One region of the Erythrobacter sp. S267 genome, then DNA from elsewhere that is predicted to be linked to it. Evidence: predicted binding sites of a transcription regulator. Region 1 holds the regulator's gene; the other holds the start of a gene.
The links. The regulator LexA, encoded in region 1, represses DNA repair genes until DNA is damaged. The targets are predictions, from matches to a motif close to GTTCCNCNCTTGTTCT.
Positions count from the first base shown of each region.

Region 2: AC0V6X_RS04335 (UvrD-helicase domain-containing protein) is a predicted target of LexA. The motif match lies at 6,274-6,289, and genes of this name have one in related genera.

Region 1 covers NZ_CP200298.1:1,175,452-1,184,196, reverse strand. The annotation lists gene pip (prolyl aminopeptidase) at 1-523, shown strand, start outside; gene AC0V6X_RS05475 (ribosomal maturation YjgA family protein) at 504-887, shown strand; gene AC0V6X_RS05470 (anthranilate synthase component II) at 920-1,516, shown strand; gene trpD (anthranilate phosphoribosyltransferase) at 1,513-2,505, shown strand; gene trpC (indole-3-glycerol phosphate synthase TrpC) at 2,511-3,299, shown strand; gene moaC (cyclic pyranopterin monophosphate synthase MoaC) at 3,465-3,950, shown strand; gene AC0V6X_RS05450 (molybdopterin molybdotransferase MoeA) at 3,950-4,948, shown strand; gene AC0V6X_RS05445 (hypothetical protein) at 4,890-5,150, shown strand; gene lexA (transcriptional repressor LexA) at 5,360-6,049, shown strand; gene AC0V6X_RS05435 (ComEC/Rec2 family competence protein) at 6,080-8,335, opposite strand; gene gltX (glutamate--tRNA ligase) at 8,400-8,745, shown strand, end outside.
Region 2 covers NZ_CP200298.1:950,202-958,946, reverse strand. The annotation lists gene accD (acetyl-CoA carboxylase, carboxyltransferase subunit beta) at 1-341, shown strand, start outside; gene AC0V6X_RS04365 (bifunctional folylpolyglutamate synthase/dihydrofolate synthase) at 347-1,657, shown strand; gene AC0V6X_RS04360 (AmpG family muropeptide MFS transporter) at 1,766-3,100, opposite strand; gene AC0V6X_RS04355 (aromatic ring-hydroxylating oxygenase subunit alpha) at 3,174-4,349, shown strand; gene AC0V6X_RS04350 (pseudouridine synthase) at 4,360-5,136, shown strand; gene rsmD (16S rRNA (guanine(966)-N(2))-methyltransferase RsmD) at 5,136-5,687, shown strand; gene AC0V6X_RS04340 (hypothetical protein) at 5,684-6,046, opposite strand; gene AC0V6X_RS04335 (UvrD-helicase domain-containing protein) at 6,301-8,604, shown strand; gene AC0V6X_RS04330 (DEAD/DEAH box helicase) at 8,693-8,745, opposite strand, start outside.

The DNA.
Region 1 (8,745 bases):
TGAGAAAGGCTGGCTCTACCAATATGGCGCGAGCGAGATCATGGCCGAGCAATGGGACAGCTTCTCCGGCCATATTCCTGCTGACGAGCGCGGGGACCTTGTCCAAGCCTATTACAAGCGCCTCACCAGCGACGATGACGCGGTGCGCCTGCCCGCTGCCAAAGAGTGGTCGCTATGGGAAGGCAATGTCGCGACTTTGCTGCCCAATGACGATTTGCTGGCGGATTTCGAAGATCCTTCCAAGGCTGTCCCATTTGCCCGTATCTGCGCGCGGTTCTTCATGGACGACTTCTACCTCGAGGAAGCGCAGCTGTTGCGCGACGTCGAGAAGATCCGCGATATCCCGATCATCATCGTTCAAGGGCGCCACGACATCTGCACCCCGCCCCGCTCTGCATGGGACTTGAAGAAGGCAATGCCGGAGGCGGACCTTCGGATCGTTCAGGATGCAGGCCACTCGGCAATGGAGCCGGGGATTATCGACGGGCTAGTGCGCGCGACGGATGAGTTTGCGGATCGTTAGGCTTCATCGCGGCTATTTGGGCGCTGCCCTCGCCATCTTTGCGGTCGAGGTGGTGATCGCATTGTTTGTGCGCGACGCCTTCATTCGGCCCATCTTCGGAGATGTACTGGCGGCGGCTTTGGTCTATTGCGGTTGGCTCGCTGTGTTTGACACGCGTCGCATCACAGCCGCGATCATTGCGTTTGCCATCGCCTGCCTTGTGGAGGCTATGCAATATCTCGACGCGCTCACGCTGTTGGGCCTCGAGCAGCACCCGATTGCGCGCGTTGTGCTGGGGACGACCTTCAGCTGGGGAGATATTGTCGCCTATCTGGTCGGAGCGGTGGCAGCGCTGGTGATCGATAGACGCCTTTCCAAGCCTTGAACCGCCCCGACAAATCAGACAAAGCGCATGCCATGATCCTTGTCATCGACAATTACGACAGCTTCACCTTCAACCTCGTCCATTACCTGATGGAGTTAGGGGCGGAGGTGCGCGTTGAGCGCAATGACGCTTTGACCGCTGCTGAGGCGCTGGCGACGGGCGCCAAAGGCTTCCTCATCTCGCCAGGCCCGTGCACTCCGAATGAGGCCGGGATCAGCCTTGAACTCGTGGCAGCCTGTGCGGATGCGGGAAAGCCGCTCCTAGGAGTGTGTCTGGGTCACCAGTCGATCGGCCAGCACTTTGGCGGGACAGTGACGCGAGGCGGGCTTATGCATGGCAAGACATCTCCGGTAACGCATGACGGCTCCGGCGTGTTTAAAGGCTTGCCCTCGCCCTTCACCGCGACGCGCTATCACAGCCTCGTGGTCGAGAATATTCCGACCGTCCTGAAGGTCAACGCGACCTCCGACGACGATCATGTGCAAGGCTTTCGGCATGACACACTTCCCATTCACGGCGTGCAGTTCCATCCGGAAAGCATCGCTACCCAATATGGCCACGACCTGCTCGCTAACTTCTTGGAAGTTTGCGGGATCGAGGCGAAAATTCCGGAAGGCGTAAGCCCATGAAGACCCTACCGCTTGCCGTTCCGCATATGAATGAGGCGGAAGCTGAAGAAGTCTTCGGCTGGATCCTCGACGGAGAGGCGTCCGAAGAGGAAATCGCGCGTTTTCTCCTAGCAATGACCGAGCGCAGCGAAACGGCGGACGAGATCGCAGGGGCCGCACGGGCTTTGCGCGCTCGGCTGATCCCGATTGAGGCTCCTGAAGGCGCGGTCGATTGCTGCGGCACTGGGGGCGACGGGCATCATACGCTCAATGTCTCCACCGCAGTCAGCCTTGTTGTCGCAGCCTGCGGCGTACCGGTGGCGAAGCACGGCAACCGCGCAGCTTCCTCCAAATCGGGCGCGGCGGACACCCTCGAAGCGCTCGGCCTCGACATGGATGCAGCGGGCCGCACAGCTGAAAAGACGCTCGCGGAAATTGGCATCTGCTTCCTTTTCGCGAAGAACCATCACCCCGCAATGGGACGCATCCAGCCCATCCGCCTCAAAATCGGCAAGCGCACGATCTTCAACCTCATGGGCCCGCTCTCCAATCCCGCCGGTGTGAAGCGCCAGCTGATCGGCATTGCGCGCCCCGGCTATGTCCCAATCTATGCCGAAGCGAAGGCGAAGCTGGGCACGGAGAAGACCTTTATCGTGTCGGGTGATGAGGGGCTGGATGAACTCTCACTTGCTGGCGGGAACGAGCTTGCGGACGTAACGCGCGATGGATTCACAATGCGCCGGATGGATGCGAGCCAGATCGGCCTCCCCAACGCGCCGATTGAGGCGATCAGGGGTGATGACGCGGTGCATAATGCAAAGGCCTTGAAGGCCCTGCTGGAAGGCACACCCGGCCCGTACCGCGATGCAGTCATCCTCAACGCGGCGGCAACGCTGGTTGTGGCTGGCAAGTCAGAGGATTGGGGCACAGCGGCAGAGATGGCTGCAGAGGCTCTCGACAGCGGCGCGGCAGCTCGCTTGCTAGCCAAATGGATCGAGATGGCGGTCTGACGGAAATGAACAAGCTCGAAGAAATCTGCCTCGCCAAGCGCGAAGAGATCGTGACGCGCAAGGCTGCTGTCACGCAGGCGACGCTGGCTGACCTCGCGGCTGAGCAATCAGCCCCGCGTGGTTTCGAGGTTGCCCTGCGCTCCCGCGCCGAAACCGGCTTTGCGCTGATCGCCGAGGTTAAGAAGGCCAGCCCCTCCAAAGGCCTCATCCGAGAAGACTTCCGCCCCGCCGACCACGCCCGCGACTATCAGGCGGGAGGCGCGGCCTGCCTTTCTGTGCTGACCGATGGGCCGTATTTTCAGGGTGCTCCGGAATTCCTGATCGAAGCACGCAGGTCCTGCGACCTGCCGGTCCTGCGCAAGGACTTCATGGTTGATCCTTGGCAATGCCTCGAAGCACGAGCCATGGGGGCCGACGCGATCCTGATCATCGTTGCAGCTTTGGGCGATACGCTGATGCAAGAGATCGAAGCCGCCGCTCGTGACCATGCGATGGACGTTCTGGTCGAGGTGCATGATGAAGCGGAGCTGGAGCGCGCGGCGACACATCTCAAAAGCCGCCTGATCGGGGTGAACAACCGCGACCTCAAAACCTTCACCACGTCGCTCAGCGTCACTGAACGCCTCGCCCCACTCGCGCCGGAAGGCACTCTGCTCGTGGGCGAAAGCGGGATCGCGACCCATGCGGATTGCGAAAGGCTGGCCAAAAGCGGCGTGCGCACTTTCCTCGTCGGCGAAAGCCTGATGCGCGCTGACGATGTTGCTGCGGCCACACGGGCGCTGATCGAAGGGTGAGAACCTGTCCTACAGGACGCAAAGCTGGCAAGGTCTCCGGATGACGCAAACACCGCTCAGCCACACATCGACAAAGACGATTGAAACGCGTCTTATTGATCGAGAGGATTTCAACCCTTGGACAGTGTGCCAAGTGTGTCAAACCGCACCTGTGGGAGCGTACCAATGAGCCGACTCACGCACCTGTCTGACGAGGGCGCAGCGCATATGGTCGATGTCGGCGGCAAGGCTGAAACTCAGCGCGTCGCCATCGCCTCTGGCCAGATCAGTATGAGCGAGGAAGCCCTCGGCGCTATCCGCGCTGGCGATGCTCCCAAAGGAGACGTCCTGGGCACGGCGCGCATCGCCGGGATCATGGCCGCTAAACGCACCGGAGAGCTGATCCCGCTGTGTCATCCGCTGGGCCTTGAAGCGGTCAGCGTGGAATTTGCCTTTGAGCAAACCGCGATCCGCGCCACCGCCACAGCTTCGCTGACGGGAAAAACCGGGGTCGAGATGGAAGCGATGGTCGCGGTGTCAACAGCGCTGCTTACGATCTACGATATGGCCAAAGCGATCGACAAGGCGATGGTGATCGGCGAGATACGTCTGTTGGAAAAGCGCGGGGGCAAGTCAGGGGATTGGACAGCGCCGGAGCTTCCCTCCGACTAATGCCCGAACTGATGGTCCTCGAAAAGGCGCAAGGTCTGCTCCTCTCCCTCGCCCCAAAGATGGAGAGCGAGCGCGTCGCCGTTGAGGCAGCGCTAGGGAGGGTTCTGGCAGGCGATGTTGCCGCGCGCCGTACTCAGCCTCCCGCCGATCTCTCCGCGATGGATGGCTATGCGATTGGCGCCGGCGATGGGCCATGGCGCTTGGTCGGAGAAAGCCGCGCTGGCGCTCCGTTTGACGGTGCACTGAGCCCCGGAGAGTGCGCGCGTATCTCAACGGGCGCGCATATGCCGCAAGGCGCGGACAGGGTGCTGATCCAGGAGAACGCCCTGGTCGAAGGCGAGGCTGTCGCTGCAACCACTCCACCCGTCTCGGGCCAACATGTACGACGAGCAGGATTCGACTTTCACCAGGGCAACACAGTCCTAAAACCCGGCACACAGATTGGTCCCGGTCACATCGCTCTCGCCATCTCAGCGGGCCATGCAAGCCTTTCCGTCAGCAAGCGTCCCAAGGTCGCAATCCTCGACAGCGGAGACGAGCTCACCGCAAATCCCGAAGACTGTGGACCGGACCAGATTCCTGCCAGCAATGGCGCGATGATAGCCGCTATGCTCGCGCCTTTGGCTGGGGAAACCTTGCGCATCGGACCGGTCGCAGACGACCATGTGGCTTTGGCCAAAGCTCTGGCTCAAGCAGAGGATTGCGACATCCTCATCACCTCTGGAGGGGCGTCAGTCGGCGACCACGATCTTATACAGGCCGCCTTGCGCGACTGGGGCGCGGAGATCGCTTTCTGGAAGGTCGCGATCAAACCGGGCAAACCATTGATGGTGGCTCAAAGACAGACGGAGCGCGGCAAGCAGGTGATCCTCGGCCTACCCGGTAATCCGGTGTCGAGCTTTGTCACCTGCTTCCTCTTTGCCCTACCTTTGCTGCGTCGTGCTTTGGGGATGGGCAAGAACGAATCCCCTCCCCCGATTTCGCAAGGCCCGCACTGATGCACCACTTCCGGCAACAGGGCCGCGCCGCGCATTCTTGAGAGGCTGGTTTGGCGGGCACCGAGTGATCCCACTGGCTTCCAAGGACTCCAGCGCCTTGCGGGAGCTCGCAGAGGCAAACTGCTTGATTGTGCGGGACGAAAACTCTGGCCCGCTCGAAGAATGGGAGCCGGTTACGGTTCTTCCATTCCTAAACGCCTGAATTGCGCGGTTTTGACGGTTTCACCGGCTTGACTTGACGGATCAAGTTGCCTACTTGTTCCACATTCGTTCACCATACGGTGCGCGGGCAGCGTTCTGAAATGCACCTCACATGTTCCCAAATGGAGGTGCCTCTGGGGGCGCGTTGAGATTCGGCACTTAGGGGCGTTCTCACGCCGCTTGATATGTGCGCCTTAACGGAGTTTGCCCATGTTGACGGCAAAGCAACACGAATTGGTCCGCTTCATTCAGCAGCGGCTTGAAGAAACCGGCATCTCGCCGAGCTTTGAAGAAATGAAGGAAGCGCTCGACCTGAAGAGCAAGTCGGGCGTCCACCGCTTGATCTCTGCGCTCGAGGAGCGAGGCTTTATCCGGCGTCTGCCCAACCGGGCGCGCGCGCTTGAAGTGATCAAGATGCCAGAGGATTCAACGCCTGCTCCGCGCAGCGTGGCTCCGGCGAATGATCCAATGGCTTCGACAGTTGCCTCTGCGCCGCCTGTGCCCGCAGCGGCCAATGACGTGATCGAGATCCCGCTTCATGGACGGATTGCGGCAGGTGCGCCGATTGAAGCGCTCGAGGGGCAGAGCTCCCTGCCGGTTCCGGCAGCGTTGCTTGGGCCGGGAGAACATTATGCTCTCGAAGTTTCGGGCGATTCCATGATCGAAGCGGGCATTTTCGATGGCGATTTCGCGCTCGTGCGTCGGACTGACACTGCCCGCGATGGCGAAATTGTCGTGGCGCTTGTCCGCGATGAGGAGGCCACTCTCAAATACCTGCACAAGGACGGCGCGTTGGTGCGGCTTGATCCCGCCAATGCATCTCACGACCCGCAGGTCTATGGCTCCGACGAGGTAAAGGTCCAAGGCAAGCTTGCAGGCCTGCTTCGTCGCTATCACTGATTTAAGGTGAGCGCGGGGTCTTAAGGGGTGTCAGTCCCCTTCCCCGCGCCACCAACCATGCTCCCCTTGCGATGCGGCGACAGTAGTGACCTCTCCATCAGCAAGGTTGAGAGCAAGACCGCCGGTCTCAAGCAGCATGTTGCGATCCGCCTTCAGCCAGCGTGGCTGACATGAACGAGGCAGGAAACGATCGGCCACGACAATGTCAGCGCGCTCACAGGCAGCGGCAAGGGAGCGTTCTTCGATCAATTCTCGGTTGCGCGCCAGCAGGAGCGACCAGTCTCGTCCTCCGCGGTTCAAGACGATGGTGCAGAATTCAGGCGAGCATTGAGCTCCCTGCCACTCTGCAAGCGGGATAGGCTCACTGGTAACGCTGGCCAGTTCCAGCAGATTATCGCGCGAATAGGATGAGCGGCTATCGCGCAACGACAGCAAACGGCTCGATCCGTCGGGGCCCGCAATTGTGATACCGACATGGCGTCCTTCACGCCCAATCAACACGTCAGGGATTGGAGTGGAGAGCAACATTGCAGAAGCAACCGCCCATGGGACAAATCCCAGCAGTCGGGCGCCGCCCTTCCAAAGGGCCACCCACAGCCCTCCAGCGGCGAACAGGGCAATAGCGAGCCAACTCATTTGCGGCATCAACTTGGTTGCTCCAGGTTGCGATGATGTGAACCGCGCAATGCCAAGCAACAAGTTGAGAGAGCCCTCAGCTACCCACCAAAATGGCGCTCCCAGTCCCAAAAGGTCGAACACCAGTCCAAGCGCAATGGCTGGCATGGCGATGAAGGTGACAAGCGGAATGGCGAAAACATTGGCGAAGGCGCCGTAGAACCCAGCGCGGTGGAAATGAAACAGCACGATTGGCATCAGCGCGATTTCAATGACGAGACCAGTTATGAAAAGCATCGCAACCTTGCGGCCCGAACTCTTGAACCAGCTCTCCTCGCGCGGGGCAAGGAATGCACGGACCGGAGCGCAGGATGACAGAGCCACAATCGCGATGACGGCGGAGAAGCTCATTTGGAAACTGGGCCCGATGGCACTCTCTGGCCACATCAGCATGACGAACATCGCAGCAGCCGCAACCATCCGCATTGACAGGGCCTCACGCCCCATGGCGAGCGCGATCAAGACCAACATGGCCGCCGCGCAGCTCCTCACTGTGGGAACCTCCGCGCCGGTGAGCAAGGTGTATCCGATCCCGGCCAATGCACCTGCGCCCGCCGCCACAACGGGCAAGCGCACCCGTAATGCTATAGCCGGGACCAATGCGAAGGTTTTGAGCGCCAGCAGATAGGCCGCAGCGATCACAGCGCTCACATGCAGGCCGCTTATCGAAAGCAGGTGGTAGAGGCCTGAATCGCGCATCGCATCGTCATCGGCCTCGGTAATCGACCCACGATCTCCGCTGGCAAAGGCCGCCGCAATGGTGCCCGCCGACCCGTCGACCCTGCTGCGCACATGGGCTGAGAGAGCGCGCTGGATCGCTGGCAGACCGCTTGCTTGTGGTGCTGGTTCGACAATCTCAACCTCGCCCAACACACTGCCCGTCCCGGCAAGCCCCTTGAACCAAGCGGCACGCGCAAAATCATAGGCACCCGGCAACATCGGGCTAGCGGGAGGCATCAATCGGACCCGCATGCGAACGACCGCCCCTTCGGCCAGCGCATCATCACCCACAGCTTCGACCGCGCGTGCGGCCGTCTCGATCGGCACGTTCACACGGATCTTGCGGCTTTGCGCCGTTTCCGCATCGCGCACCGCCATGGTCAGTCGAATGCGATCTTGGGAGGGTTGATCCTCCCGGTCGAGGACATAGCCTTGCACACGCTCGATCATTGGACGCTCAATGGCCTGCGCCCCAACAACCTCGGAGCGGATCCAGATTACCGCCATCCCTGCCGCGAACACGATTGAGGCGGCGATGACAGCGGATCGCAAACGGTCTCGGTCGATACGGTCACGCCAAAGTGCCAACGCGAGCAAGGCCAGCAAAAGGCATGCACCAATCACACTCACCCATTGCCAAGGGTTGCGCAAAGCAAACCATGTGAGGATACCGCCCGCAAACAAGACAGCGAGCCAAGGGGCGCGGTCAAATCCTGCCTCGACCAGAAAGCGCTCTGCACGGTTGCCAAGCGCGGTGCTCAAGCTGGACAATTCGCCTCCGCTTTGCCACAGGCGGCTTGCGGATTTGGCAGGCCCATCGGGCGCAGCACTGCAAGTGCCACGCTCAGCCTCGTCCTCTCCCGCAATCGGTATTAGCGGCGTATCAGCCATCGGCCCCCTCACCCTGCGACTGGCTTGGTTGTGCGCCCATTGAATGAATAGGAATTTAGGCTTTATGGCAAGCCCAACACCGCAAGCAGTTGTCACCCGCTTCGCGCCCTCGCCCACGGGCTTTCTGCATATTGGCGGTGCGCGCACGGCGCTGTTCAACTGGCTTTATGCCCGTCACCATGGCGGCAAAGCGCTTTTGCGGATTGAGGATACGGACAAGAAGCGGTCCACGCAGGAGGCGATTGACGCGATCCTCGACGGGCTTGATTGGCTCGGCCTTGACTATGACGAGGCACCAACCTTCCAGTCGCAGCGTGCAGAACGTCATGCGGAAGTGGCGCATAAGCTGCTTGAGGCCGGATACGCGTATAAGTGCTTTGCCACGCCGGAAGAGCTGGAGGCCATGCGCG
Region 2 (8,745 bases), 230 kb from region 1:
TCCTCTCGCTGATGCAGATGCCGCGGGCGACCGTGATGACGCGGCGGCTGAAGGAGGCGGGCCTGCCCTATATCGTTGTCCTCACCGACCCGACGACCGGCGGCGTCACGGCGAGCTATGCAATGCTGGGCGACATCCACATTGCCGAGCCGGGCGCTCTCATCGGCTTTGCCGGACAGCGCGTGATCCAGGACACGATCCGCGAGCAGTTGCCCGAGGGCTTCCAGCGCGCCGAGTATCTCCACAAGCACGGCATGGTCGACATGGTCGTGCCTCGGGCGGAGCTGAAAGAGACTCTGGCGCAGGTGCTGGGTTACATGCAGCCTGCCGAGGCGGCCTGAGCGCTATGGATTTCGGGCGGTCCGACGACCCGCGCGTTCAGAGACAGCTCGATAGGCTCTCGCGGCTGAGCGTCCCGCAAGGGCGTTTCGGGCTGGAGACGATCCGCGCTCTGATGGAGCGGCTGGACAACCCTCATCGCAAGCTCCCCCCCGTCTTCCACGTCGCTGGGACCAACGGCAAAGGCTCGGTCTGCGCTTTCCTGCGCGCGATGCTGGAGGCGGATGGTAAGCGTGTGCATGTCACCACCTCCCCCCATCTGGTGCGCTATAATGAGCGGATCAGGATCGCGGGCAGGTTGATCGAAGATGGCCCTCTGGCTGAGTTGCTGGAGGAGGTGCTGGATGCCAGTGAACTGGGGGGCGAGGACTTGGGACCAAGCTTCTTCGAAGTCACCATCGCCGCAGCGTTCCTCGCCTTCTCCCGCATCCCCGCCGACGCCTGCGTGGTTGAAGTGGGCCTCGGAGGGCGTTTCGATGCGACCAATGTGCTGGAGCCCGAGGCCGTTGCGGCCTGCGGAATCGCGGCATTGGGGCTGGATCATGAGCGGTTCCTGTTGGCGCCTGAGGAAGGGGTGCCGAAAGAGCCGATGGCGCGGATCGCGTTTGAGAAAGCGGGGATTGCAAAAAGGCACGTGCCGCTGGTCACGATGGGGAGCCAATACCCACTCGAGGCGCAAGCCGCCATCCGTGCCGTTTCCGACGCCAAACATGCGATCCACTATGACTATGGTCGAGCATGGATTGGAGAGGGCCACATCGTCATTCTGGGCCATCCAGACATCGATTTACTTGTCCCTTATCCTTCTTTGTGCGGTGAGTACCAGCACTTCAATGCCAGCCTCGCCGCCGCCATGCTTGCTACACAAGACAAAGTGAGTGCGAGCAAGGAAGCCATAATTGAGGGTACGTCAAAGGCTTTTTGGCCCGCCCGCATGCAGCTTTTGTCTGAGGGGCCTCTGACCGCTCTGGCACCTGACCAAAGGGTCTGGCTCGACGGTGGCCACAACCCCAGCGCTGGCAAGGCAATAGCCGAGGCGCTGGAAAGCCAGCTTCACCTCGTCCTCGGCATGCTCGACAACAAGAATCCGCGCGCTTTGCTTGATCCGCTGGGTGACCGGATCCGCAGCCTTTCAGTGGTGCCAGTACCCGGCCACGACCACCATCCGCCAAGCGCCTTTGGCCCCGAGGCCGTGGCGCGCGCCGACCTCGAAGACGCACTGCTCAACGTCCCTGACGACGGCTACCCCATCCTCATCGCAGGCTCGCTCTACCTCGCGGGCGAGGCGCTGCGGTTGAATGACGAGGTGCCGGACTAAGGCCCGAACGTTGCAAAGCGGCCGCCTAGGTGGGGGCAGCGCCCCCGCCCCAAACAACAAAAGACGCGTGGGCGGGCGCGGGCTTACTGCTTTCGCAGCAAGCCGGGACTAGGCCTCTTTCGGTGGAGCCTCTTCCTTACCAGCAGTCCCCATCGCTTCATCGACGAGACCGTTGCGCATCATCCACCAGAACAGGACGATGCCGGGGAAGGCGAGCACGGTGGTGAGAACGTAGAAATTCACATATCCCATCCACTCGATCAGCCCGCCTGCCGTGGTGCCGGTCAGCAACCTGCCGACGATACTCGCCCCTGCCGATATCAGCGCATATTGCGCCGCTGTGAAGCGCAGGTCGCACAGGGCCGAGAAGTAGGCGACGACGACGACACCGCCATAACCGCTCGCGAAATTCTCAAACCCGATGGCGCCTGCCATGCCGATATTGGAGTGGCCGAGCGCAGCGAGTCCCGCAAAGCTCAGGTTCGAAACCGCCATCAGGACCAGCGCGATCAGCACGGATTTCTTGAGGCCGAGCTTCGCATAGATTATCCCGCCGACAAACACGCCGATAATCAGCGCCCAAAAGCCGACACCCACGTCATAAATCGCGATCTCATCATTGGTGTAGCCAAGATCTTCGAACAGCAGCCGGAAGGTCAGGTTAGCCAGCGTGTCCCCAATCTTGTGGACGAGGATGAACAGCAGGACGAGCAAACCGCCATTGCGGCCCAGAAATTCGATGAAAGGGTCGGCAATCGCGCGCGCCTTGGCGGTGATTGTCGTGCGCTTGGCAGGCGGGCGGTGCCGGGGAGGCTCGCCCAGAATAAGCGCTGTGATCATTGCGGGCAGAGCGAAGACCGAGCATGCCATGTAAGCAATCGACCAGTCAGTGCGCGCCGCCACGATCAGCGCAACGGCCCCTGCCCCTGCCGCGCCGATCCGCCAGCCATATTGGCTCATGCCCGAACCAACGCCCAGCTGGTACGGCTTTAATGTCTCAATCCGGTAGGCATCGATGATGATGTCAAAGGTGGCGCCCGCAGCGCCCAGCATGATGGCGGAGATCGCAACCCACGCGATGTCCTCCTTCGGGTCTGCCAAAGCGAGGTTGAACACCGCCGCAATCACCAGCACGCCAACCACCAGCATCCACGAAACGCGCAGGCCCAACCGCCCGATCACCGGCAAGCGAACGGAATCGACGACCCACGCCCACAGGAATTTGAAATTGTAGCTGAGGAAGACCAGCGTGAAGGCAGTGACGGTCGATTTCTCGATCCCGTCCTGCGCCAATCGCGTCGTCAGCGTCGCCGCAAGCAGCGCAAAAGGAAAGCCTGAGGACACGCCGAGCAGAAAAGCGGCAAGCGCCTCTTTCTCCAGATAGGGCTTGATCGCACCCCACAGGCCTCCGCGCTCGCTTGTACCGGTAGCGGTGTCGCTCATTCGCCCTTATCCTTTTGTGATCCCGTCAATTCGTGCAACACTAGCCGCAGGTGAGAGGGATAAGGAAGCCGTCATGAACGCTCCGACAACAGATTTACCCCGCGAAGAAACGCCCAAGCCGGTTTTGCGACCGACTGAGGGGCAATTGGCGCTCGCGGAAGAGGTTCGGCGCGGCGAATGGCGCGATGGCCAGCCCGGACAGACGGTCCCGGCGAGCCGCTACACTTGCCCGGATCACTTTGCGCTTGAGAAAGCCAAGCTGTTCGACCGGCTGCCGCAAGTCTTGGTGCCAAGCGCCTTGCTGCCCGAACCCGGAATGGCGGTGCCGCATGACGACACCGGGCGACCGCTCCTCATCACGCGCGACAAGGACGGCAGGGCCCATGTGTTCCTTAACGTATGTCGCCATCGCGGCACTCGGCTCGTCGAGGGAGAAGAGGTGCAATGCGCCGCTCGCCTTGTCTGCCCCTATCACGCCTGGACCTATAAGCTCGATGGCAAGCTGCTCGCCCTGCCCCGGCCCGAAACCTTCCCCGGCCTCGATAAGGCCAAGCACAGTCTGGTGGAGCTGCCCAGTCTGGAAGCAGGCGGGCTGATCTGGTTTGCGCCCGAAGAAGGTGCCGATTTCTCTGATGCCGCGCGGGTGAGCGAGGATTTCGCCGCCTTCGGAATGCCGGACGCGCATCTCTTCCGCCGCAAGACTCACACGGTCAAAGGCAATTGGAAGCTGATCATGGACGCCTTCCTTGAAAGCTATCACGTGACCCGCCTCCACGCGAACACGATCGGGCCGTTCTTCAAGGACGGGGTGACAGCGGGCGACAGTGTCGGGCCGCATATGCGCTCTGCCGTTGGCCGCTTGGAGGAGATGGAGGGCGTGGACCTCAGCGATATGGAGGCGATGCGCAAACTCGTGACCTTCGCCTATCAACTGCTGCCTGCGACTGTGATCGTGCCCAGCCCCGATTACGTCAACGTGATGGTGCTGATGCCGCAGGCGCATGATCTGACGCTGGTTGAGGACTTCATGCTGATCGCGGAAGAACCGACGACGGACAAAGCGCGCGACCATTGGGAGCGGTCCTGGAAGCTGCTCGATGGCGGGGTGTTTGCCTCCGAAGACTTCCGCGCAGCAGAGCTGGGCCAGCAGGGTCTGGAGAGCGGCGCGGTCAAGGAACTCACCCTCGGCACGCTGGAAGGCGGGATCGCGCGCTTTGATGCGATTGTGCAAGGAGCCTTGAGCGCCTAAAGCGCGCTCCATGCCAACCAACCCCAAAAAGTCCGAAGACCGCCCAGAAGGCGACCGCATCGCCAAATTGCTCGCTCGCGCTGGTGTCGCGTCGCGGCGCGAGATTGAGCGGATGATCGAAGCCGGACGCATCACGCTGGACGGCAAGCCGGTTACAACGCCCGCAACCTTCCTCACCAGCCTCAAAGGCGTCAGCGTCGATGGCAAGCTGGTCGCAGGGCCAGAGCCGACGCAGCTGTTTGCCTTCAACAAGCCCACCGGTCTCCTCACCGCGGAACGTGATCCGGCGGGGCGTGCGACGATTTACTCTGCACTGGTGAATGCCCTGCCAAAGGACGCCCCGCGCGTGATGCCCATTGGGAGGCTGGACATGAACACCGAAGGGCTGCTGCTGCTTACCAATGATGGCGGGCTGAAGCGGCAGATGGAGCTTCCTTCGTCTGGCATCCCGCGCACCTACCGCGCCCGCGCCTTTGGCGATGTGACGCAGGATCAACTTGAAGCTCTGAGTGAGGGCGTCGAGATCGAAGGCGTGCGCTATGGCTCAATCGACGCCAACCTTGAACAGGGATCATCAGGCAAGAACAAGTGGATCGAGATGACCATCACCGAGGGTAAGAATCGCGAGGTGCGCCGGGTGCTCGAATATCTCGGGCTCAAAGTGAACCGCTTGATCCGGGTGGCATACGGGCCGTTCCTGTTGGGAGAGCTTGGCCGGGGTCAGGCCGCGCGCATCCGCACCGGCGACCTCGACCGCTTCCGCGCTTCACTGAAAGGCGCGAAGTAATGCGGATTATCGCTGGCGAATGGCGCGGGCGGAAGCTGACGGCGCCCAAGGGCGATGCGACCCGGCCCACCGCCGACCGCACGCGCGAGACGCTATTTTCGATGCTGACCAGCAGGCTTGGCAGCTTTGAGGAATTGCGCGTCGCTGATCTCTTCGCAGGGTCAGGCGCGCTGGGGTTGGAGGCGCTGTCCAGAGGGGCAGCGCATTGTCTGTTCGTTGAGCAAGACCGCCCCGCCCTCGACGCGATCCGCGCCAATGTTGCAACGCTGCGCGCACGCGACCGGGCGGCGGTGGATGCAGGGTCAGCGACCGCGCTCAGGGCCGCTTCGCAACCCTACGACCTCATCCTTGCCGACCCTCCCTATTTCACCAACGCGGGCGAGGTTGCCCTCGACCGGCTGTTGCGGTTGGGCTGGATCGGCGATGCCACCTGGATCGCTCTGGAAACGAGCGTCAAGGAGACACCGCAGATCAAGGGGCTCAGCGTGGAATCTGAGCGCAAGGTCGGCAAGGCGAAGTTGTGGCTTTTGCAGCTGGAAAGAGCCGCTTAGCCCGCAGAAGGAGGTGGGCCAGCGCGCGCCTCAATCTGGTCCCAGGCCGCGTCCCGCTCCGGCCCCGTCATCGCGGTGAGCGCGATCTTGTCCGAATTGGCCAAGGCCCAGAACATCTTCTGACGCTCAGCAGAGAGCGACCAGTAATAGCCCTTGGTCTCTGCCGGCCAGACAGCATATTCGCTCTGCTTTTCCGGGGGCCAGCTGTCGTGTTCGGCCTGTTGCTCCTCAGTCATGGTCGGATCAGCGGGAGTGGACACCTCTGCTGCGTCGGGCGCCTGCGCCATTCCTGGCGAAGCGGCGACGTAGGTGAGCGCCACAGCGGCGACTCCGAATAAGAGGTAATGAGATTGACGCATGGAATGCTCCTTTGGTTGGTTCCAAGCGCAACGAACGAGTGCCGTGATGGCAGGGTCGGCGCTGGCTGCAAAGGCATCTGCACGCCCCGCATCGCGCCCCTCGCACAGGTGAGCGGGAGGCGACGCCAAAACGCGATAGGTCGAAAATCGGGGCGAAATCGGGGGAGACTGCGTCCGCGCAAGATGCGTTCACTGCGGAGATATGCAAGGTTGCCTCTCTGTCAATTGTTCTCTAATTGTTCGCATCACGCTTTATGACCAATGTTGTCCCCCTACCCTCGGCTGAGCAGAACGTCCCAGCCTATGCCGCGCGGCTGAACCCGCCGCAGCGTGAGGCTGTGCTGACGACCGAGGGACCGGTGCTGATGCTGGCGGGCGCTGGCACGGGGAAGACCGCTGCGCTGACCGCTCGCCTTGCGCATTTGGTGGCAACCCGCCGCGCCTGGCCGAGCGAGATTCTCTGCGTCACCTTCACCAACAAAGCCGCGCGCGAAATGCGTGAGCGGGTTGAGGGGCATTTGGGCAATCCCGGTGAAGGCATGCCTTGGCTCGGCACCTTCCACTCGATCTGCGCCAAGATGCTTCGCCGCCATGCAGAGCTGGTCGGGCTGCAATCGAATTACACGATCATCGACACGGACGATCAGATCAGGCTCTTGAAGCAGCTGATCACCGACAATGATGAGGATGTGAAGCGCTGGCCTCCGCGCCAGCTTGCCGGGCTGATCGACCGCTGGAAAAACCGCGGGCTGAACCCCGATGACCTTGATGCAGGTAAGAGTGAGGCTTTTGCCAATGGCCGGGGCCGAGAGTTCTATCAGCTCTATCAGGATCGCTTGAAGGCGCTGAATGCCTGCGATTTCGGCGATCTGATGCTGCATGTGCTCAACATCTTCCGCGCTCACACTGATGTGCTGGCCGAATATCAGCAGCGTTTCAAATACATCCTCGTCGACGAATATCAGGACACCAATGCTGTCCAGTATCTATGGCTGCGGCTGCTCGCTCAGACGCGCAAGAATATCTGCGTGGTCGGCGATGACGACCAGTCGATCTATTCATGGCGCGGCGCAGAGGTTGCCAATATCCTGCGGTTTGAAAAGGATTTTCCGGGCGCCGCTGTGATCCGGTTGGAGCAGAATTACCGCTCCACTCCGCATATTCTAGGCGCTGCCTCCGGCCTGATCCGCGCCAATTCTGAGCGGCATGACAAGACGCTGTGGACCGAGACCAATGGCGGCGACACCGTGAAGGTGATCGGCGTCTGGGACGCGCCCGAAGAAGCGCGCAAAGTGGGTGAGGAGATTGAGCGGCTCGAACGCGAAGGCGCATCGCTCGATCAGGTCGCGATTCTCGTGCGCGCGCAGTATCAAACCCGCGAGTTCGAAGACCGCTTCATCCAGACCGGCATCAATTACCGCATCATCGGGGGCTTCCGCTTTTACGAGCGGGCCGAGATTCGCGACGCCCTCGCCTATTTGCGCGTCATTGCGCAGCCGCAGGATGATCTGGCGTTTGAGCGGATCTACAACCAACCCAAGCGCGGGCTTGGCTCCAAGACGCTTGAGCGGATGCACAGCCATGCGCGCAAATCCGGCCTGCCTTTGGCGGCGGCGTCCTTGCAATTGGCGGATAGCGACGAGCTGCCGACGCGGGCGGCGAACACCATTGGCGGATTGTTGCGGCAATTCCTCGCCTGGCGTGAGGCGGTGGAGGAGATGTCTCCGGCGGACCTCCTTCGCCTCGTGCTGGACGAGTGCGGCTATAACGACATGCTCGCCAAGGACCGCTCGCCCGAAAGCGCCGGCCGTGCGGAGAACCTCTCCGAACTCGCCCGCGCGATGGAGGAGTATGAGACGCTCGGCGATTTCCTCGAACATGTCAGCCTCGTCATGGACAATGACCGCGGCGATGAAGAGGAAACCGTCACGATCATGACGATCCATGCCGCAAAGGGGCTGGAGTTCGATCATGTCTTTTGCGTGGGGTGGGAGGAAGGCGTCTTCCCTTCGCAGCGTGCGATTGACGAAGGCGGCCTCGCCAGCCTCGAAGAAGAACGCCGCCTCGCTTACGTTGCGATCACGCGCGCGCGGCGGCGCTGCACGATCCTGCATGCGGCAAACCGGCGGATTTACGGCCAATGGACCAGCTCCATCCCCTCGCGCTTTATCGAAGAATTGCCTGAAGAACATATCGATCAGGAAACAACGCTGACCGGCGGCGCGTCTTTATGGCAGGCCAATTGGAGCGAGAACGAAGACCCCTTCGCCCATGTCGCAAGAGACCGGCCAGAACGCGCCCAGTCGCGCGGTCCGGGATGGCGCAGAGCAATCGAGAGCGGCTACGAAACCAAGCAACAGCGCGTCGCCGAACCCGGCCGCAGCGCCGCCAGCTTCGCCGCCCCCGCCCGCTCCGACATCGCCATCGGCGCGATGGTTGAGCACGCAAAATTCGGCACAGGCTGCGTCATCGATCAGGAAGGCAACAAACTGACGATCAATTTCGAAGGCGCAGGCGAAAAGCGCGTGATCGACAGCTTTGTGACGGTGGTTGGCTAGGCGTTAGAGCACTGCCGATCACTTCGATCCGCTCCGGGATATTCGGCAATGCTGAGCTTAAGGCCGTGCCACCAGCGTAACGGGTGGCTCAGCCAGCCCCAAAGTCCAGAAAGCCCGGCTTGGGGCCGTTCCATTCGCCCG